DNA from 4 places in the Streptomyces sp. NPDC051963 genome. Region 1 is predicted to be linked to each of the others. Evidence: riboswitches for the same ligand, from Rfam matches in the RefSeq annotation. Region 1 holds a riboswitch; each other region holds the start of a gene.

What was found. A riboswitch is a leader RNA that binds a small molecule or an ion and turns the genes downstream of it on or off. The one in region 1 is predicted to bind cobalamin.
Region 2: it holds a riboswitch for cobalamin, as region 1 does, so the genes downstream of both, ACIHFB_RS07960 (iron ABC transporter permease) here and ACIHFB_RS28890 (ribonucleoside-diphosphate reductase subunit alpha) in region 1, are expected to answer to the same signal.
Region 3: it holds a riboswitch for cobalamin, as region 1 does, so the genes downstream of both, ACIHFB_RS05820 (ABC transporter substrate-binding protein) here and ACIHFB_RS28890 (ribonucleoside-diphosphate reductase subunit alpha) in region 1, are expected to answer to the same signal.
Region 4: it holds a riboswitch for cobalamin, as region 1 does, so the genes downstream of both, metE (5-methyltetrahydropteroyltriglutamate--homocysteine S-methyltransferase) here and ACIHFB_RS28890 (ribonucleoside-diphosphate reductase subunit alpha) in region 1, are expected to answer to the same signal.

Annotation. Positions count from the first base shown of each region.
Region 1 is NZ_JBIUCC010000007.1:190,448-195,575, forward strand. It holds gene ACIHFB_RS28885 (ribonucleotide-diphosphate reductase subunit beta) at 1-61, opposite strand, end outside; gene ACIHFB_RS28890 (ribonucleoside-diphosphate reductase subunit alpha) at 61-2,418, opposite strand; cobalamin riboswitch at 2,540-2,682, opposite strand; gene ACIHFB_RS28895 (GNAT family N-acetyltransferase) at 2,718-3,221, opposite strand; gene mctP (monocarboxylate uptake permease MctP) at 3,296-4,921, opposite strand; gene ACIHFB_RS28905 (DUF3311 domain-containing protein) at 4,918-5,128, opposite strand, start outside.
Region 2 is NZ_JBIUCC010000002.1:323,642-328,769, reverse strand. It holds gene ACIHFB_RS07985 (hypothetical protein) at 372-539, opposite strand; gene ACIHFB_RS07980 (hypothetical protein) at 523-738, opposite strand; gene ACIHFB_RS07975 (hypothetical protein) at 735-941, opposite strand; gene ACIHFB_RS07970 (Scr1 family TA system antitoxin-like transcriptional regulator) at 1,058-1,891, shown strand; gene ACIHFB_RS07965 (DUF397 domain-containing protein) at 1,873-2,139, shown strand; cobalamin riboswitch at 2,116-2,262, shown strand; gene ACIHFB_RS07960 (iron ABC transporter permease) at 2,309-3,361, shown strand; gene ACIHFB_RS07955 (ABC transporter ATP-binding protein) at 3,361-4,149, shown strand; gene ACIHFB_RS07950 (ABC transporter substrate-binding protein) at 4,142-5,128, shown strand, end outside; gene ACIHFB_RS07945 (hypothetical protein) at 5,128-5,128, opposite strand, start outside.
Region 3 is NZ_JBIUCC010000001.1:1,353,113-1,358,240, reverse strand. It holds gene ACIHFB_RS05830 (MFS transporter) at 1-742, opposite strand, end outside; gene ACIHFB_RS05825 (nuclear transport factor 2 family protein) at 973-1,389, shown strand; cobalamin riboswitch at 1,462-1,647, shown strand; gene ACIHFB_RS05820 (ABC transporter substrate-binding protein) at 1,717-2,736, shown strand; gene ACIHFB_RS05815 (FecCD family ABC transporter permease) at 2,733-3,746, shown strand; gene ACIHFB_RS05810 (ABC transporter ATP-binding protein) at 3,743-4,555, shown strand; gene ACIHFB_RS05805 (hypothetical protein) at 4,730-5,128, shown strand, end outside.
Region 4 is NZ_JBIUCC010000006.1:636,318-641,445, reverse strand. It holds gene ACIHFB_RS27400 (FAD-binding dehydrogenase) at 1-1,269, shown strand, start outside; cobalamin riboswitch at 1,340-1,563, shown strand; gene metE (5-methyltetrahydropteroyltriglutamate--homocysteine S-methyltransferase) at 1,720-4,029, shown strand; gene ACIHFB_RS27390 (SAM-dependent methyltransferase) at 4,199-5,017, shown strand; gene ACIHFB_RS27385 (helix-turn-helix domain-containing protein) at 5,057-5,128, opposite strand, start outside.

The sequences.
Region 1 (5,128 bases):
GCATCGGGCGGAGGGTGAGCTCGAAGCCGGGGTCGAGGAGATTCTGATTGTTGCTGGGCATTACTGGCAGGCCTCGCAGGACTCGGGGTTTTCCAGGGAGCAGGCGACGGCGTCTTCGGCGGTTGCCTGTACGGGGACGGTGGCTTGGGCCTGCGCGGCGCGGGCGATCCTCGTCGCCGGGCGCGAGCGCAGGTAGTACGTCGTTTTCAGGCCCTGCTTCCAGGCGTACGCGTACATCGAGGAGAGCTTTCCGATGGTCGGCGTCTCCAGGAAGAGATTCAGCGACTGGGACTGGTCCAGATACGGGGTACGGGCGGCCGCCATGTCGATCAAACCGCGCTGCGGGATCTCCCACGCCGTGCGGTACAGCGCCCGTACGTCCGCCGGGATCCAGGCGAACTCCTGCACCGAGCCGCCCGACTCGCGCAGCGCCTCACGGCTGCGCGCGTCCCAGACGCCCAGCGCCTTCAGCTCGTCCACCAGGTACGAGTTGACCTGGAGGAACTCGCCGGACAGCGTCTCCCGCTTGAAGAGGTTGGAGACCTGCGGCTCGATGCACTCGTACACGCCGGCGATGGACGCGATGGTGGCGGTGGGGGCGATGGCCAGGAGCAGCGAGTTGCGCATGCCGACGGCGGCGATGCGTTCCCGCAGGGCCGCCCAGCGCTCCGGCCAGGTCAGTTCGACGTCGTAGTGGTCGGGGTGCAGGACGCCCTTGGCGGTACGGGTCTTCTGCCAGGCGGGGAGAGGCCCGTTGCGCTCGGCGAGGTCGGCGGAGGCCTCGTACGAGGCCAGCATGATGCGCTCGGCGATACGGGTGGAGAGGGCCTTGGCCTCGGGTGAGTCGAAGGGCAGGCGCAGCTTGAAGAAGACGTCCTGGAGGCCCATCGCGCCGAGCCCGACGGGGCGCCACTTCGCGTTGGACCGGCCCGCCTGCTCCGTCGGGTAGAAGTTGATGTCGACGACGCGGTCGAGGAAGGTGACCGCGGTGCGGACGGTTTCGTCCAGGCGCTCCCAGTCGATGTCGCCGGCCGCCGTGTCGACGAAGGCACCCAGGTTGACCGAGCCCAGATTGCACACGGCCGTCTCGCCGTCGTCCGTGACCTCCAGGATCTCCGTGCAGAGGTTGGAGGAGTGGACGACGTGGCCCGGCTCGGCCGTCTGGTTGGCGGTGCGGTTGGCCGCGTCCTTGAAGGTCATCCAGCCGTTGCCGGTCTGCGCGAGGGTGCGCATCATGCGGCCGTACAGGTCACGGGCCGGGATGGTCTTCTTCGCGAGGCCCGCTGCCTCGGCCTTGCGGTACGCCGCGTCGAACTCCGCGCCCCACAGGTCGACCAGCTCGGGCACGTCGGCCGGGGAGAAGAGCGACCAGAGGCCGTCCGTGTCGACCCGGCGCATGAACTCGTCCGGGATCCAGTGCGCGAGGTTCAGATTGTGCGTACGGCGGGCGTCCTCACCGGTGTTGTCACGCAGCTCCAGGAACTCCTCGATGTCGGAGTGCCAGGTCTCCAGGTAGACCGCGGCCGCACCCTTGCGCCGGCCGCCCTGGTTCACGGCGGCCACCGAGGCGTCGAGGGTCTTCAGGAACGGGACGATGCCGTTCGAGTGCCCGTTCGTGCCGCGGATCAGTGAACCGCGGGAGCGGATACGGGAGTACGCGATGCCGATGCCGCCGGCGTGCTTCGAGAGCCGGGCCACCTGGTGGTAGCGGTCGTAGATGGAGTCCAGCTCGTCCTTGGGGGAGTCGAGCAGGTAGCAGGACGACATCTGGGGGTGCCGGGTGCCGGAGTTGAAGAGCGTGGGGGAGGAGGGGAGGTAGTCGAGGCGGCTCATCAGCCGGTAGAGCGCGGCGACTTCGTCGACCGACCTGGTGGTGTCGTCCTCGGCGAGACCGGCGGCGACGCGCAGCATGAAGTGCTGGGGCGTCTCGATCACCTTGCGGGTGATGGGGTGCCTCAGGAGGTAGCGGCTGTACAGCGTGCGCAGGCCGAAGTAGCCGAAGCGGTCGTCGGCGGTCCGGTCGATCAGGTCGTCGAGGCGGTCCGTGTGCAGCCGTACGAACTCGGCGGTGCGGTCGGCGATGAGACCCTCGCGGTGGCCGACGGCGACCGACTGGGAGAACGAGATGACGCCCTGTGAGGCGGCCTCGGCGGCGATGCTGACGGTCAGCAGCCGGGCGGCCAGCCGGGAGTAGACGGGGTCCTCGGAGATGAGGCCGGCCGCCGCCTCGGTGGCCAGCTCGCGCAGCTCCGACTCGTCCGCCCGCGCGGACCGGCCGCGCAGCGCGGCGGCGGCGACCCGGCCGGGGTCGGCGTCGGGGAGGTCGGCGGTCAGCTCGGTCAGGGTCCGCAACACTGCGGTTCCCGGGCCGTCGGGGTCCTGGATCGCTGAGGCCGGTTCGGCTGGCGCGATGGTCACTTGGGGCTCTCCCTCGCTCGGCACGGGGCCTTGCGGAGGGCAGGGGGCAGCTCACGAGCGCACACGGCGTCGCGTCCACCGGCCCATTCCACGAGGCCCGGACGTCTCGCACCCGGACCGGGTGGTCGGGTGCGCCGTCGGCAGGTCCTCGGACTGACCATGTGCACAGAACATGCACAAGTACACCGTTGCGGGACAGTTCCGGATTCGCACCGGATTCCCCTGCGGCGACAGCGAGCACGAGCATACATCTTGTGCCGGGTGAGAACAGCACCACCATATGTTGTGTCGTGTCGGCTTCAGAGCGTCAACTGATAGGTGAGGAGAGTGAACTCGGGGTGCTCCGGGATCGGGTGCCAGTCGCGCTCCGGGGCCCGCGTGAAGCCGAGGCGTTCGTAGATGCGGTGGGCCGCGTGCATCAAGTCCTGGGTCGACAGGACCATGCCGGTGCGCTCCGCGCTGCGTGCCCGGTCGACGCAGGCTCGCACGAGGGCCTCTCCGGCGCCTCTGCCGCGGGCCGCCTGCGCCACGGCCAGCATGCGGATCTCCGCCTCCCCCGCGCGGGCCAGGTCGGCCATGGGGCCGGGAGAGGGTACGAAGGTGACTCCGCCGAGGAGTCGGTCGCCCTGTATGGCCACGAGTACGTCGGCGGCGGCCGCTCGCTTGGCCACGTCCTTCAGTTCGCCGAGGTACCAGTCGTTCTCGCCGAAGGTCAGGAGGCCGTCCTGGAGGTAGGCCTGGGCGGTGATGTCGCCGAGGGTTTCGTATTCGGCGGGTCGTGCTCGCCGGATGAGGATGTCCATGCCGGGCAGTGTGCATCAGGGGTACGACAACGGGCCGCCGGATTTCTCCGACGGCCCGTGTCCTGACGTACGGCTCAGTGAGCGGCGCCGGCGGTCGCCGGAGGCAGGTCGACCTGGACGCCGGGGTCCCCCGAGTCCGCCGTGTAGTCCGCCGGGGACGTCTCGTCGATGCCCTCAGGTGCCTTGACGGCCTTGAGCACGAAGGTCAGCACCACCGTCACCAGCACGTTCAGCACGAACGCGGTGAGGCCGATGTAGCCGATCTCGCCGATGCCGGGGATCTCCTTCGACGAGCCGCCGAAGTGCTTCTGGGTCGGGGAGGCGACCCCGTAGGCGGCGATGGTGCCGTAGAGCATGCCGACCGCCCAGCCCGCCAGCAGGGCCCAGCGGTGGAACCAGCGGGTGAAGAGGCCGCCGACCAGGGCCGGGAAGGTCTGGAGGATCCAGATGCCGCCCAGGAGCTGGAAGTTGATGGCGACCGTCTTGTCCATGGTCAGGACGAAGACCAGCGCACCCACCTTCACCAGCAGGGACACCAGCTTGGAGACCTTGGTCTCCTGCGCCGGCGTGGCGTCCGGCTTGATGAAGTCCTTGTAGATGTTGCGGGTGAAGAGATTCGCGGCCGCGATGGACATGATGGCCGCCGGCACCAGCGCGCCGATGCCGATCGCCGCGAAGGCCACGCCCGCGAACCAGGACGGGAACATGTCCTCGAAGAGCTGCGGGATCGCCAACTGCCCGTTGCTGACCTTGACTCCGGCCGCGATCGCCATGAAGCCCAGCAGCGCCAGCAGGCCGAGCATCAGCGAGTACAGCGGCAGGATGGTCGTGTTGCGGCGGATCACCTCACGGCTCTTGGAGGACAGCGTCGCCGTGATCGAGTGCGGGTACATGAAGAGCGCGAGGGCGGATCCCAACGCCAGCGTGGCGTACGTCCACTGTCCCGCCTCGCCCGGAGCCAGCGCCCCGCGCGGCGCACCCGTCGCCGGGTTGGTCTGGCTGAACGCCTCGCCCGCCTTGGCGAAGATGTCGTCGAACCCGCCCAGCTTGATCGGGATGTAGATGATCGCCACCGCGATGACGATGTAGATCAGCGTGTCCTTCACGAACGCGATCAGCGCGGGTGCGCGCAGCCCCGACGAATAGGTGTAGGCGGCCAGCACACCGAACGCGATCAGCAGCGGCAGGTCCTTGACGAACCAGTTGGTGTTCTCGCCGCCGCCGACGCCCATCACGTCCAGGACGGCCTGGATGCCGACCAGCTGGAGCGCGATGTACGGCATCGTCGCGAGGATGCCGGTGACGGCCACGGCGAGGGACAGGCCCTTCGAGCCGAACCGGCCGCGTACGAAGTCGGAGGTCGTCACGTATCCGTGCTTGTGCGAGACCGACCACAGGCGGGGCAGGAACGTGAAGATCAGCGGGTAGACCAGGATCGTGTAGGGCACCGCGAAGAAGCCGGCCGCGCCCGCCGCGTAGATCGCCGCCGGTACGGCGACGAAGGTGTACGCGGTGTAGAGGTCGCCGCCGAGCAGGAACCAGGTGACCCAGGTGCCGAACGACCGTCCGCCCAGGCCCCATTCGTCCAGGCTCTGCTCGTCGGACCGGCGCCAGCGCGCGGCCAGGAAGCCCATGACCGTGACGGCCAGGAAGAAGATGATGAAGACGGCGAGTGCGACGCCGTTCACGCCGTCCTTCACTTGGCGGCACCTCCCTGGCGGGCACGCTGGTCGCGCTGCCACAGCTTGTACGCGATCATCGTCAGCGCCGTGGAGATCAGCACCCACGCCATCTGGTACCAGTAGAAGAACGGGATGCCGATGAAGGCCGGGTCCGTCTTGGCGTACGAACCGACCCACAGCATCGCCACAAACGGGGCGAAGAGGCAGAGACCGATGATCACCCGG
Region 2 (5,128 bases), on a different contig from region 1:
CCGCCGATCTGGTGGATGCAGCCGAGGAAGGTGACGACGGACCCCTCGAAGGCGAACGTCCGGTCGCTCGGCCGGGTGGCGGGGAGCAGCAGGATCCGCCCGCAGTCGTGCCTTCTCAAGCAGGCCGGGGTGACATCGAGAAGCCGCTCGCTGAAACGGCGCCCGCGTGTTCCCGTCCGCGCCCGGGAGAACAGCGCCACATGGTCGGCGAACGCAGGGACGTCGCCCAGTTCGACCTTGGCGCGCTCGCACCGCGCGCTCGTGCCGCCGCAGTGGGCGATGTCGGCGTCGAGAAACATCACGGTGTTGCCGGACTCGGCGAGCAGTTCCGCGGCCATCATGGCATCGATGGAGACCGACTTGCCCTCCGCCTAAAAGCGGATCGCGTTTCCGCGGTGACGGTGCAGAAAGGCCACCACCGTTCCGCCCACCGGGAAGCGGAGGTCGCCGGCGAAGGCACCCGTCAACTCCGGCGACAGCTGCCGGGTGCCGTCCATGGAGACCAGGGTGAAGACTCCACCGTCACGGGATTTCGCCACGACTGCGTGCGTTCGCGTGGGCCGTGGCGGCGCTGAGCCGCTCGGCGGACGTGGCGCCCCGTACCACGCCCGGCTCGGCGTCCCACTCCCTGCCGCCGCCGTACGGTCTGAGTTGGACGTACGGACCCTCGTGCCCCATGACGATGCCGACCCTGCCGCTACGGGTGTCCACCACGTACGACCCGACCGGCGGCTTCACCGCAGCACCGCGGCGAGTCGCTGCGCGGCTTCGACGGAACAGCGGCCCAATTCGACGAGCGGACAGGGGGCCTCCCGCGCAAGACTCGCCGGGTCGATCCGCAGGGACGGCAGAATGATTCCTGCGTTTTCCAATGCTGCCCGCAATTCCTTCACTGCTTCCTCCGCCTCTTCGACGCAGAGCGCCGAGTGCTGTGCCTTCACGTGGTTCCCCTCCCTTTTCGGGTTTTACGCTTCACATCTCAAGGGTGACGCACGACATCTACACTCGGCAGGAGTCTGTGCTCTACAAGTGCGAGGCAGTACAAGGGGGTTGAACTGTGGCCAACGGTTCACGTCAGGCGGCATGGGAGTTCTTCGGCACGGAACTGAAGCGGCACCGGGAGGATAGGGGGCTCACTCAGGTTGAGTTGGGGGCGCGCGTCTTCGTCTCGGGCGCCTATATCGGTCAGTTCGAGCAGGCGATTCGAAAGCCACAGTTGGATATCGCGCAGCGGATTGATGAGGCGCTACAAACCGACGGTATTTTCGAGCGGCTGTGCCGGAAGCTGATTGACGACAAACGGTATGCGGATTACTTCGCGAGGGCGGCGGAGCTGGAGGCTCTGGCGACGGAGATCTGCGAGTTCGCGCCCGCGCTGGTGCCGGGTCTGTTGCAGACGGCGTCGTACGCACGGGCGATCACCGTGGCAATGAACCCGTTCGCGCCGGAGGAGTACATCGAGGAGAAGGTGTCCGGCCGCCTGGACCGGGCGAAGATCCTCCGGGACGCTACACGGCCCGTGTATTGGGTGATCCTGCATGAGAACGTGCTGCGGATTCCGGTCGGAGGCGCCGGGGTGATGGCCGAGCAACTGGAGCATGTGGCGAGGCTGGCGCGGGAGCGGGTGGTGCTGGTGCAGGTGTTGCCGTACTCGGCGGGGGCGTACGCGCTCATGAACGGGATGGTGGTGCTGATGGAGTTCGAAGACGCGCCCCCAACGGCCTATACAGAAGCCGTGTATTCGGGGAGCCTGCTGGACGATCCCGCTGTGGTGAAGCGCGCGAAGTCGGCATACGATCTGCTCAGGGGCGCCGCCCTGTCGCCAGAGGTGTCCCTGGCCCTGATCGAGTCGGCGGCGGAGGATCACAGACGATGCGCGAGTACGACCTGAGCAACGCCCACTGGCGCAAAAGCACGTACAGCGACGGCAACGGCGGCAGCTGCGTCGAGGTCGCGTACGACTTCCCTGGTGCCGCCCGCTGGCGCAAAAGCACCTACAGCGACGACAACGGCGGCGAGTGCGTCGAGGTCGCCGACGGAGTCCCCGGCGTCGTACCGGTACGCGACAGCAAGAACCCCGACGGCCCCGTCATCCTTATCGGCGAAGCCACCTGGGCCGCCTTCACTCGCGCCTGCTAGTCTCCCCGAGCCTCCTGCGGGGGAAGTCCGGTGAGAGTCCGGCGCTGACCCGCAACGGTGTGTGCGTGGCCCCTTGGGGCCGACGCACAAGCCCGATTACCCGCAGGCGGTTTGTCAGCCCATTGACCGCTCGCCGAGGACTGCGAGCCGAGGCGAAGGACCGCCGAGCGTGCGCCCCTCACCAGGCCGAATACCCGTGCCGCCGTTGGTTGCCGCCCTCGCGATCCTGCTCCTCGTCTCCCTTGTCTCCGGCGTCGGGCTCGGCGCCGCGGGGGTCGGCTGGGGGGACGTCTTCCGTTTCCTGGGGGCCGGTTTCACCGGTGGGGCCATCCACGCCGAGGACGTGGCGGCGTACACGATCGTCTGGGAGATCCGGCTGCCGCGTGTCGTGCTGGCGGCCGTCGTGGGGGCGGGGCTCGCGACGGTCGGGGTGGCCGTGCAGGCGATGGTGCGCAATGCGCTGGCCGACCCGTTCGTGCTGGGGATCTCGTCGGGTGCCGCCGTGGGGGCCAACGCGGTCATCCTGCTGGGGGCGTTCGCGGGCCTCGGGGTGTGGGCGCTGTCGGTGTCCGCGTTCTGCTCGGCGCTCGCCGCGATGGCGATCGTGTACGCCGCGGCCCGTTCGGCGACGCACGGGCTGACGCCGCTGCGGCTGATCCTGACGGGGACGGCGCTGGCGTACGGCTTCGAGGCGCTGACCACCGTGATGGTGTTCGGCGCGGCCCGGGGCGAGGCGGCGCGCTCGGCGGTGATGTGGCTGCTGGGAAGTCTGGGCGGGGCGACCTGGCCACGGGTGCCGATCGCCGCCGTGACGGTCGCGGCCGGGTGGGTGTGGCTGCGGTGGCGGGCGGAGGCGCTGAACGCGCTGGCGATGGGGGACGAGACGTCGGCGGCGCTGGGGGTGCAACCGACCCGGCTGCGGCGGGAGTTGTTCCTGGTCACGGCGGCGGTGACCGGGACCGTGGTGGCGGTCAGCGGAGCCATCGGGTTCGTCGGGCTGATGGTGCCGCATGTCGTACGGATGCTGGTCGGCGCCGATCACCGGCGGGTGCTCGCGGTCGCCCCGCTCGCCGGGGCCGTGCTGCTGGTGTGGGCGGATGTGCTGTCCCGGCTGCTGCCGGCGCCGGCGGAGTTGCCGGTCGGGGTGATCACGGCGGTGGTCGGTGTCCCGGCCTTCCTGCTCCTGATGCGGCGCGGCGGCTACGCGTTCGGGGGGCGCTGATGCGGCTCGATGTGGAGGGCGTGACGTTCGAGGCGGCCGGAAAGCGGCTCGTCGACGAGATCAAACTCACCGTGGACAGCGGGGCGTTCGTGGGGCTGGTCGGGCCCAACGGGAGCGGGAAGTCGACGCTGCTCAGGTGCGTGTACCGGGCGCTGCGGCCGGCCGCGGGGGTCGTACGGCTGGACGGGGACGACGTACACGCACTGGATCCCCGTGCCGCCGCCCGGCGGCTGGCCGCGCTGCCGCAGGAGTCGTCGTCGGAGTTCGACTTCACCGTGGCCGAGGTGGTCGCGATGGGGCGGCTGCCGCACCGGGGCCGTACGGCGGCCGAGGACCGGGCGATCTGTGCGGAGGCGATGCGGTCCACGGGCGTGGACCGGCTCGCGGATCGGGGCTTTCTGGCCCTGTCCGGCGGCGAGCGGCAACGCGTGCTGATCGCACGGGCGCTGGCCCAGCGTCCCCGGGTACTGGTCCTGGACGAACCGACCAACCACCTCGACATCGCCCACCAGTTGGACGTGCTGTCCCTGGTCCGGGCGAGCGGTCTGACGGTGCTGGCCGCGCTGCACGACCTCAACCTGGCCGCCGCGCACTGCGATCTGCTGTACGTGATCGCGGACGGGCGGGTCGTCGCCACCGGTCCCCCGCACGACGTCCTGCACCCTGACCTGCTCGCCGAGGTGTTCGGCGTGCGCGCCCATCCCGTCCGGCATCCGGAGACGGGCGCCGTCCAACTCCTCTTCGACCTTCTCCCGCCGTCCGATCAAGGAACTCCCCGCCATGCGTAAGCCAGTTGTCGCCGCCGTCTGCCTGGCCGTGCTCACCACGGGCTGCGGCGCCGAGGTCGAGCCCGCGCCCGACTCGAAGGCAGCGTCGTCCGTCACGCTCACCAACTGCGGGCGCAAGGTGACGTACGACAAGGTCCCGGAGCGGGTCGTCACCAACGACGTCGGGATCACCGAGCTGATGTTCGCGCTCGGCCTGGAGGACCGGATGGCCGGGTTCGCGATGCCCGACGACAAGGGCGACCTGAGTGGCGTGCCGTGGAAGGACGGCTACGACAAGGTGAAGTGGCTGTCGAAGGACCAGCTCACCACGGAGAACGTCCTCGACGCCCGCGGCGACTGGGTCTTCGCCGGCTGGAACTACGGCTTCCGCGAGGACAGCGGCTTCACGCCGGACGCGCTGGGCAAGCTCGGCATCCCCTCATACATCCTCACCGAGTCCTGCCGCAACGGCCGTACGGACACCTCCCGGGGCATCATGCCGCCGCTGGACGCGCTGTACGAGGACCTCACCAACCTGGGCAGGCTGTTCGGCGTGGAGAAGCGGGCGGCCGCGCTGATCGCCGACTTCAAGCGCGTGGTGGCCGGGGTGAAGGCGAAGGCCCCGGCCGACTCCCCCGAGGTCTTCCTCTACGACAGCGGCGAGGACCAGCCCTTCACCTCCGGCCGGTACGCAGCGCCCGACCAGATCATCAGCGAGGCCGGCGGGGTCAACGTCATGCACGACGTGGCGGACTCCTGGACGACGGTCGGCTGGGAGACCGTCGTGGAACGGAACCCCGACGTGATCGTGATCTGCGACTACGGCGATGTGACGGCGGAACAGAAGAAGAAGTTCCTGCTGTCCTACGCCCCGCTGCGGAAGGTGTCGGCCGTCAAGAACAAGCGGATCTTCACGCTGGACTACGTCGACCTGGTGGAGAGCCCACGGAACCCGTCCGCGATCGCCCGCCTCGGGAAGTACCTGCGGGCGACCGCGTCC
Region 3 (5,128 bases), on a different contig from region 1:
AGTCGGGGTCCGGCAGTGCGGACAGGAACACCAGCAACGCGGTGAGCGCCGCGCCGAAACCCACGATGCCGGCCACGTCGATACGGGAGACGAGGTCGCGCGCCGAGCGGCCGCGCACGCGGTCGGGATCCTTGGGGATCCAGGCCGCAGCCATGGCGAAGGCGGCAACCGCGAAGGGGACGTTGATCCAGAAGGCCGTCTGCCAGCCGAGCCATCCCACGAGCAGGCCACCGATGGCAGGGCCGACGGCCACGGTGGCGGCTCCCGCGATCGCCAGTCCGCCCAGGACACTGCCGGGCGGTGCCTGCAAGCCGGCTGCCCGGGCCCGCCGCCGGATCAGCAGCATCGCGGACGGATATCCGGCGGACGTGCCCGCTCCGATGAGAACGCGGGCCGTGACCAGAGACGGCAGGTCACGGGCGACCGCGCCGAGGACACCTCCGACGAGTACGAGGAGGATCCCGACGAAGAACACGCGCCTGGGCCCGAACTCCTCCGCGAGCCGCCCGGCCGCGGGCTGCGCTATCGCGCTGGTCAGATACAGGCTCGAGATCAGGATCGCGGTACCGCCGACGGAGGTGTGCATGGCGGCCGCGATGGTGACCAGGGCGGGCGCGATCACCGAGCTGTTGATCGGGTTGAGCACGGCGCCCATGTACAGCGGGGTGACGAAGGTCGGCCCGAAGGGCTTGTCCGACGGAGCCGTGCCCTGCCGCACGGTGACCCTCGCGGTGCTTTCCAAGGCGCTGCTCCTCGCTTCCCGTCTCCGCTGTCCTGGTGCTGCGCCGGGGGAGGCGTGGCAGCACTTTGAGCAGGTTGCCTGACAAATTATAGCAGGCCACCTGCCTATCTCTGGTGTCGCTACATACTTGCCGAAGCAAGCAAGCTAACGTACGGTTTTCGGTACCGAACCCGCAGGGCGCAGGTGCGCTGTCGGTGGGTCTGTTCCGAATTTCATGATGGGAACGAACAATGAGTGAAACCCTTACTTCCGCGGACATGCTGCGGCGCAGCCTGGACACTTTCCTCGCCAAGGACATGAAGGGCTGGACGGAGCTGTGCGACGAGCATGTCGTCCTTGAGTTCCCCTTCGCGCCCGCGGGCAGCCCGGTCCGGCTGGAGGGCCGGACAGCTGCCTACGAGTACCTGCGTGGCTACCCCGACCTCATCGACGTGCACCGGATCACGTCGCTGCGTATCTACGCCACCGACGACCCGAACGTGGCGGTCGCGGACTGGAGTGTCACGGGTCGAGTCCTCGCCAACGGGAACCCCTACGAGATGAGTTACGCCACTTTCGTGACGTTCAAGGACGGCCTCATCGTCTCGTACCGCGAGTACTGGAATCCGGAGGCGTTCACCAAGGCGCTGAGCGGCGCGTCCTTCTAGCCTCACAAGCGCGGGCCAGGCCCAGCGAATCGAGCTCCGGGCCGATTCGCTGGGTTTTCCGTTCTGCCTGCGTGATAGCTTGCCGAGGCCAGTCGAACCCATGTACGTGGGTCAGGGAATCCGGTGCGAATCCGGAGCTGACGCGCAGCGGTGAGGGTGACGGGCGGGGCCTCTGCCACTGGACGCGACGACGTCTGGGAAGGCGCCCCGACCGGAGGAACCCGAGTCCGAAGACCTGCTGGCGGCCTCCGCGGTCGGCGTACGGCGGGGGAGCACCGTACGACCGGGCTCCGCGTTCGAGCCCTCGACGACTGAGGACCGACTCCCGTGCCCTTCCCGTGTCTTGCCCGTCGCGCCACCCTGCTCGCGGCCGGATCCCTGCTCCTGGCCGGCTGCGCTGACAGCGGCACGACCGACGGCTCCAAGGCGGCAGCCACCTTCGACAACTGCGGCCGGACGGTCGGCGTCGAGTCACCGCCGAAGCGCGCCGTCTCCCTCAACCAGGGCACCACCGAGATCATGCTCTCGCTCGGCCTCGCCGACCGGATGGCGGGCACCGCCACCTGGACCGACCCGGTGATGAAGGGGCTGGAGAAGGCGAACGGCGAGGTGGAGCGGATCGCCGACAACAACCCCTCCTTCGAACGGGTCCTGGACGCCGACCCCGACTTCGTCGCCGCCTCCTTCGTCTCCACCCTGGGCAAGGGCGGCGTGGCCACCCGGGACCAGTTCGAGAAGCTCGGTGTGCCGACCTATGTCTCGCCGTCGGACTGCGCGGGCAAGGACAACTCCGGCGGGGGTGACGGTGCGCGCAGCAAGCCGCTCGGCATCGACGCCGTGTACGGCGAAATCCGTGACCTGGCCGCCGTGTTCGGTGTGAAGGAGCGGGGCGAGCAGCTGGTCGCCTCCCTCAAGAAGCGCATGGCCGAGGCCACTTCGGGCGTGGAGGGCTCGGACGTGACGCTCCTGTACTGGTTCGCCAACTCCGAGTCGCCGTACATGGCGGGTTGCTGTGGCGCGCCCGGCATCATCACGCGGGCGTTCGGCGCGAAGAACGTCTTCGACGACTCGCACGAGGAGTGGCCCCAGATCAACTGGGAGACCGTCGCCGACCGCAACCCTGACGTGCTCGTCATCGGCGACCTCACGCGCAAGTCGCAGACCGCCGAGTCGGCGGCGAAGAAGATCGCCTTCCTGGAGTCCGACCCGGTCACCAGGAACATGGACGCGGTCAAGCACAAGCGGTACGTCCTGCTCAGCGGGCAGGCGATGAACCCGACCATCCGGACGATCGAGGGCGTGGAACGGGTCGCGGCGGGCCTGCGCGAGTTCGGGCTCGCCAGGTGAGTCTGCGCACGCTCTCCCTGGGCGCGGCGGGAGCCCTTCTGCTGTGTGCCTCCCTCGCCGTCGCGATCACCATCGGTCCGGCCGACATCCGGGTCGGCGACGTATGGGCGAGTGTCGTGGCCCACCTCGGCGTCGGCACCTCGGACCTGAGCCCGATCCGGGACGGCATCGTCTGGCAGCTCCGGCTGCCCCGTACGTTGCTCGCGGCCGTCTGCGGGGCGGGGCTCGCCGTGTGCGGTGCGGTGATGCAGTCACTGCTGCGCAATCCGCTCGCCGACCCGTTCGTCCTCGGAGTGTCCTCGGGCGCGTCCACGGGAGCGGTGCTCGTGGTGGTCCTCGGCGTGGGAGGCGGCGCGGTGTCCGTGTCCGCGGGCGCGTTCGCGGGCGCCCTGGTGTCGTTCGCACTGGTGCTGCTGCTCAGCCACACCCTCGGCGGCACCACGGACCGGGTCGTCCTCGCGGGCGTCGCCGCGATGCAGCTGTTCTCGGCGCTGACCTCGTTCGTGGTGCTGACCGCCGCCGACGCCGAGACCACCCGGGGCGTGCTCTTCTGGCTGCTCGGCTCCCTCGGCGGCGCGGGCTGGACGGACGTCTGGATGTGCTTCGCGGTGCTCGCCGTCGCCCTGGTGGTGAGCCTTTCGTACGCCCGCACCCTCGACGCCTTCGCCTTCGGGCGGGACGCGGCCGCCGCCCTCGGGGTGTCCGTGGCCCGCACCCGGCTGGTGCTCCTGTGCGTCACGGCCCTCCTCACGGCGGCGTTGGTGGCCTCGGCCGGCGCCATCGGCTTCGTCGGCCTGGTCCTGCCGCACGCCGCCCGCGCCCTGACCGGCCCGGGCCACGCCCGGCTGCTGCCGGTCACCGCGCTGACCGGTGCCGTGTTCCTGGTGTGGGTCGACACGCTGGCCCGCACCGTCCTCGACCCGCAGGAGGTGCCGGTGGGTGTCGTGACCTCGCTGATCGGGGTGCCGGCGTTCGTGCTGGTGCTGTATCGGACGCGGAGGGTGCGATGACCGGGGACATGCGCGCCGAGCCCTGTGTCCGCGGAGCCGAGGGCCTCCGCGCCGACCGGGTCGGCCGCCGGGCCGACGGACGCCTCATCCTCGACGGCGTCGACCTCGCGCCCGAACCCGGCACCACCGTCGGCGTCCTCGGCCCCAACGGCTCCGGCAAGTCCACCCTGCTGCGGCTGCTCGCCGGGCTGCTCGCGCCGACGGCCGGGGTGGTCACGCTGGACGGCGGTCCACTGGCAGAGCTGTCCCGCCGTACCGTCGCCCGCCGGCTCGCAGTGGTCGAGCAACAGGCCGACACGCAGATCGAGTTGACGGTCCTCGATGTCGTACGACTGGGGCGGGTGCCGCATCGCCGGGCCTGGACGCCCACCACCGCGGACGACGAGCGGGCCGTGCGCGCCGCCCTGGAACGCACCGGACTCACCGACCACGCCGGACAGCCCTGGCACACCCTGTCGGGCGGCGAGCGCCAGCGGGTGCAGATCGCCCGGGCGCTCGCCCAGGAACCCCGCGAACTCCTCCTGGACGAACCCACCAACCACCTCGACATCCACCACCAGCTCGGCCTGCTCGACCTGGTCACCGGACTCCCGGTCACCACAGTCGTCGCCCTGCACGACCTCAACCTCGCCGCGATGTACTGCGACCAGGTCGTCGTGCTGAGCACCGGCCGTGTCGTGGCCCGCGGTGCCCCCGCCGACGTACTGACCGAGGCCCTGATCGCCGACGTGTACGGCGTCCGGGCCGCCGTCAGCTCCGAGGGGCCGGACCGGCGGCCCCACGTGCGGTTTCTGGGGACGCTGACATGAACGCCCGTTCGGGCGTACGGTCGGAACAGCCCCTACCGCAGGGGGTGGCGGATGACCCGGCACCAGCAGTGGGCCGCGCCCGGCCGATTCGCGCGCACTACTGATTCCCGCCATTGTGTCCGGATTTGGCGCCGGATCCCTGCGCACGGCCGTCCGTCCGCCTACGCTCAGCCCGTGCTGCGCATCACCGACGCCCGTACCGGCGACCATGTCGAGGCCGCTCCCGTCCGACGGGGGCTGACCCGTGTCGAGGTGCATCCGCCGGGCTTCGACCCGACCGCCCTGCGGGTGCTGCTCGTCGCGGATCTGCTCGTCCGCGCCCTGGAACTCGGGGGCACACCGGTCTGGGCGCTGCTGACCGGCGAGCGGGAGACGGCCGACCTGAGTGCGCGCGCCGCGGCGCTCGGTATCCGGCCCTTCGAGAACAGCCGGGACGCCGGCCCGGGGCTGGGCGAGGCACAGGTCATCCATGTGGTGCCCGAGGGCGGCAGCGCACCCGACGGTGTGCGCGTCGCCGTAGCGCCCGTCGACCCGTCGGCACCCGAAGCCACCGACCCCGCGGTGCTGCGGCTG
Region 4 (5,128 bases), on a different contig from region 1:
GGACTCGCGGACGGGCACGGCAACTCGGTGCCCCGCTTCCATGTGACCTGGGGGACCGGTCCGGCGGTGGTCGAGCCGTTCGAGAAGAAGGTGCGGGCCGCCGTCGAGAATGGGAAGGTCACCTTCAAATTCCGGCACCGCGTCGACGACATCGTCACGACCGGCGGCGCCGTCACCGGCGTACGCGGCGCGATCCTCGAACCCAGCGACGCCGCCCGCGGCAAACCCAGCTCCCGCACCGTCGTGGGCGACTTCGAACTGCGAGCGCCCATCGTGATCGTCACCTCGGGCGGCATCGGCGCCAACCACGACCTCGTACGGCAGAACTGGCCCGCCCGGATGGGCACTCCGCCGAAGTTCATGGTCACGGGTGTGCCCGCGCATGTCGACGGACGCATGCTCGCCATCACGGAGAAGGCGGGCGGCCGCATCGTCAACCCCGACCGGATGTGGCACTACACCGAGGGCCTGCGCAACTACGACCCCATCTGGCCGGGCCACGGCATCCGCATCCTGCCGGGCCCCTCCTCGATGTGGTTCGACGCCACCGGCAAGCGGTTCAACACCCCGGACATTCCTGGGTACGACACGCTGCACACGCTCAAGTCGATCACCGAAACCGGCTACGACTACTCCTGGTTCGTCACCACCCAGAAGATCATGGCCAAGGAGTTCGCGCTGTCGGGCTCGGAGCAGAATCCCGACCTCACCAACAAGAACGTCTGGCAGCTGCTGTCCCGGATCTGGCAGACCCCCGAGCCGATCGAGAAGTTCAAGAACAACGGGGCCGACTTCGTCGTCGCCACCACGCTGCCCGAACTGGTCGCCGGCATGAACAAGTTGACCGGTGACGACCTGATCGACCTGGCCGGTCTGAAACGTCAGATCGAGGCACGGGACCGGGAGATCGACAACCCGTACACCAAGGACGTCCAGGTCATGGGCATCCGCAACGCCCTCGCCTACCCCGGCGACACCCTCAGCCGTACCGCCTCGGCCCACAAGATCCTGGACTCGAGCGCCGGACCGCTGATCGCCGTACGCCTCAACATCCTCACCCGCAAGACGCTCGGCGGGCTCCAGACCGACCTCTCCGGCCGCGTCCTGGACGGGACCGGAACCCCGATCCCAGGGCTCTACGCGGCCGGTGAGGTCTCGGGTTTCGGCGGCGGCGGTGTCCACGGCTACCGCTCCCTGGAAGGCACCTTCCTCGGCGGCTGCCTGTTCTCCGGCCGCCAGGCGGGGCGCGCCGCGGCCGCCGCGAGCTGAACTCTTGAGAGTCGCTCCAGGCCCTGAGCCGAACCGTCGGCTCAGGGTCGCCCCACACATGAGCTGTGTATAGGCTGACCGTGCAGCTGGTTCGCCCTGCCCGCCAGGCAGACGCGTCGCAAGAGGGAACCCGGTGGGAATCCGGGACTGCCCCGCAGCGGTGAGTGGGAACGACCGCCGTCATACGCACTGGATCCGGAGCGCCGGACCCGGGAAGCGACGGCCAGTAGGTGTCTCGTACGACATGAGACGCGCCCGCGAGTCCGAAGACCTGCCACTGCCCGTGCGCGGCTCCCCGTGCGCGGAGACTCGGTGACCTCGAGGGCGGGTCGGCGCACACCAGGCGGGACGGGCACACGCACAGCTGCCCCCGCCGGATCTGCTGCTCCTTCGCGTCCACGACCGGTCTCCGGGTCGTGTGTCATCCCACAGCTCGCGAAGGAGAGTCTCGTGACAGCGAAGTCCGCAGCCGCGGCAGCAGGGGCCACCGCCTACGGCTACCCCCGCCAGGGCCCGAACCGGGAACTGAAGAGGGCGATCGAGGGCTACTGGAAGGGCCGCGCCACCGCCGCCGAGCTCCGGCGGACCGCCGCCGAGCTCCGCCGCTCGACCTGGCGGCAGCTGGCCGAGGCCGGCCTGACCGAGGTGCCCACCGGCGACTTCTCGTACTACGACCACGTCCTGGACACCACCGTCATGGTCGGCGCCATCCCCGCCCGGCACCGCGCCGCCGTCGAGAAGGACGCCCTGGACGGCTACTTCGCCATGGCGCGCGGCACCCAGGACGTGGCGCCGCTGGAAATGACGAAGTGGTTCGACACCAACTACCACTACCTCGTACCCGAGTTGGGCCCGGACACGGAGTTCACCGCCGAGACCGCCAAGCAGGTCGGCGAACTGAAGGAGGCCCTCGCGCTCGGACTGGCCGCGCGGCCGGTGCTCGTCGGCCCGGTCACCTACCTGCTCCTCGCCAAGCCCGCCCCCGGCGCACCGGCCGACTTCCAGCCGCTGACCCTGCTGGACCGGCTGCTGCCGGTGTACGCGGAGGTCCTCGCCGATCTCCGGGCGGCGGGCGCCGAGTGGATCCAGCTGGACGAGCCCGCCCTGGTCCAGGACCGCACCCCGGCCGAACTGAACGCCGCCGCCCGCGCCTACCGCGACCTCGGCTCCCTCACCGACCGGCCGAAGCTGCTGCTCGCGTCGTACTTCGACCGGCTCGGCGAGGCGCTGCCCGTGCTGGCGAAGGCACCGGTCGACGGGCTCGCCCTGGACTTCACCGGGCCCGCGGCCGCCAACCTCGACGATCTCGCCGCGGTCGGCGGCCTGCCCGGCAAGCGGCTGGTCGCCGGCGTGGTGGACGGCCGCAACATCTGGATCAACGATCTGGGCAAGTCCCTGTCCACCCTCGCCACCCTGCTCGGCCTGGCCGGCCGCGTCGACGTCGCCCCGTCCTGCTCGCTGCTGCACGTCCCGCTCGACGCCGACGCCGAACGCGAGATCGAACCGCAGATCGCCCGCTGGCTCGCCTTCGCCCGGCAGAAGACCGCCGAGACCGTCACCCTGGCCCGCGGCCTCGCCCAGGGCACCGACCGGATCGCCGCCGAACTCGCCGCCAACCGGGCCGACCTGGCGTCCCGGGCGGGCTCGCCCATCACACGGAACCCGGCTGTGCGGGCCCGCGCGGCCGCGGTCACCGCCACCGACGCCCGCCGCTCACTGCCGTACGCCGAGCGTACGGTCGCCCAGCGCGCCCACCTGAACCTGCCGCCCCTGCCCACGACCACCATCGGCTCCTTCCCGCAGACCGGCGAACTGCGCACCGCCCGGGCCGACCTCACTGCCGGACGCATCGACCGGGAGACGTACGAGCGCCGCATCGAGGAGGAGATCCGCGACGTGATCTCCTTCCAGGAGCAGACCGGCATCGACGTCCTGGTGCACGGCGAGCCCGAACGCAACGACATGGTCCAGTACTTCGCCGAACAGCTCACCGGCTACCTCGCCACCCGGCACGGCTGGGTCCAGTCCTACGGCACCCGCTATGTCCGCCCGCCGGTCCTGGCCGGCGACATCTCCCGTCCCGAACCGATGACGGTGCGCTGGACGACGTACGCCCAGTCCCTGACCTCCAAGCCGGTCAAGGGCATGCTCACCGGGCCGGTCACCATGCTCGCCTGGTCCTTCGTCCGCGACGACCAGCCCCTCGCGGAGACCGCCCGGCAGGTGGCCCTCGCCCTGCGCGACGAGGTGAACGACCTGGAGGCGGCCGGGACTTCGGTGATCCAGGTGGACGAACCCGCCCTGCGCGAGACGCTGCCGTTGCGTGCCGAGGATCACCCCGCCTACCTGGCCTGGGCCACCGAGGCGTTCCGCCTCACCACCGGCGGCGTGCGGCCGGACACCCAGATCCACACCCACATGTGCTACGCCGAGTTCGGCGACATCGTCCAGGCCATCGACGACCTCGACGCGGACGTCATCAGCCTGGAGGCGGCCCGTTCGCACATGCAGGTCGCCCGGGAACTGGCCGCGCACGGCTATCCGCGCGAGGCCGGACCCGGCGTGTACGACATCCACTCCCCGCGCGTGCCGAGCACCGAGGAGGCCGCCGAACTCCTGCGCACCGGCCTGAAGGCGATCCCCGCCGAACGGCTGTGGGTCAACCCCGACTGCGGTCTGAAGACCCGCGGCTGGCCCGAGGTCAGGGCCTCGCTTCAGAACCTGGTGGCGGCGGCCCGCGAGGTGCGGTCGGCGCCATGACATGATCCGGGCCGGGGCGCCGCGCCCCGGCCCGGTCACGGCGGTACCCGCGATGTCCTTCATCTGGGGTCGAGTTCGCCGGTGGGGTGGTCGCGGTGGAAGCCAGGTCCCTAGGATGGACTCCCAGTCAGGCCAGTGAAGTTGGCGCGGCAACGAGGCCGGGGGAACGATGCACACCGACAAGCAGCTGTCCACGTCGATCGACGCCGACGTACCGACGGCCGCCCGGATGTACGACCATTATCTGGGCGGCAAGGACAACTACGCCGCCGACCGCGCGGCCTGCGAAGAACTCGACAAGGTAGTGCCCAGCACCCGTCGGCTCGCCGTCAACAACCGGCGCTTCCTCCAGCGCGTCGTACGGACGCTGGCCGAGGAGCACGGAATCCGCCAGTTCCTGGACCACGGATCCGGCCTGCCCACCCAGGACAACGTGCACCAGGTCGCCCAGCGCGTGGACCCCGACTCCCACGTGGTCTACGTCGACAACGACCCCATGGTGCTGGTCCACGGCCGGGCACTGCTGGAGCAGGACGAGCGCACCACCGTCATCCACGCGGACATGCGTGAGACCGACGCCATCTTCGCCCACCCCGACACCCAGCGTCTGATCGACTTCTCCCAGCCGGTCGCCGTGCTCTTCAACTCGGTGATGCACTGCATCCCGGACAGTGACACGGACGGCCCGCTCGCCGTGGCCCGCCGCGTGGCCGCGCGACTGGCGCCCGGCAGCTTCCTGGTCATGTGCCAGCTGGTCAGCGAGGACCCCGAAGTGCGGGCCTTCGTCACCGACTTCATGGACAAGGCGACCCAGGGCCATTGGGGCCGGGTGCGCCAGGAGCAGGATGTGGCCGCACTGTTCGAGGGCCTGGAGATCCTTGAGCCGGGTCTCGTGGAGGTGTCCACCTGGCGGCCCGACTCCGAGGTGGCACCCCGTCAGCTCACCCACGAATGGATCGAGTTCGGCGGCGTCGGCCGCCTCCCCTGACGTCGATCAGTCACCGGACCGGTCCAGCGGCCGGTCCGGTCAGGCCTTGGGGTAGCGCTGCTCCATCGTCTTCCGCAGCAACTCCAGTGAGGCCCGGGGCGTGAGCGCCTC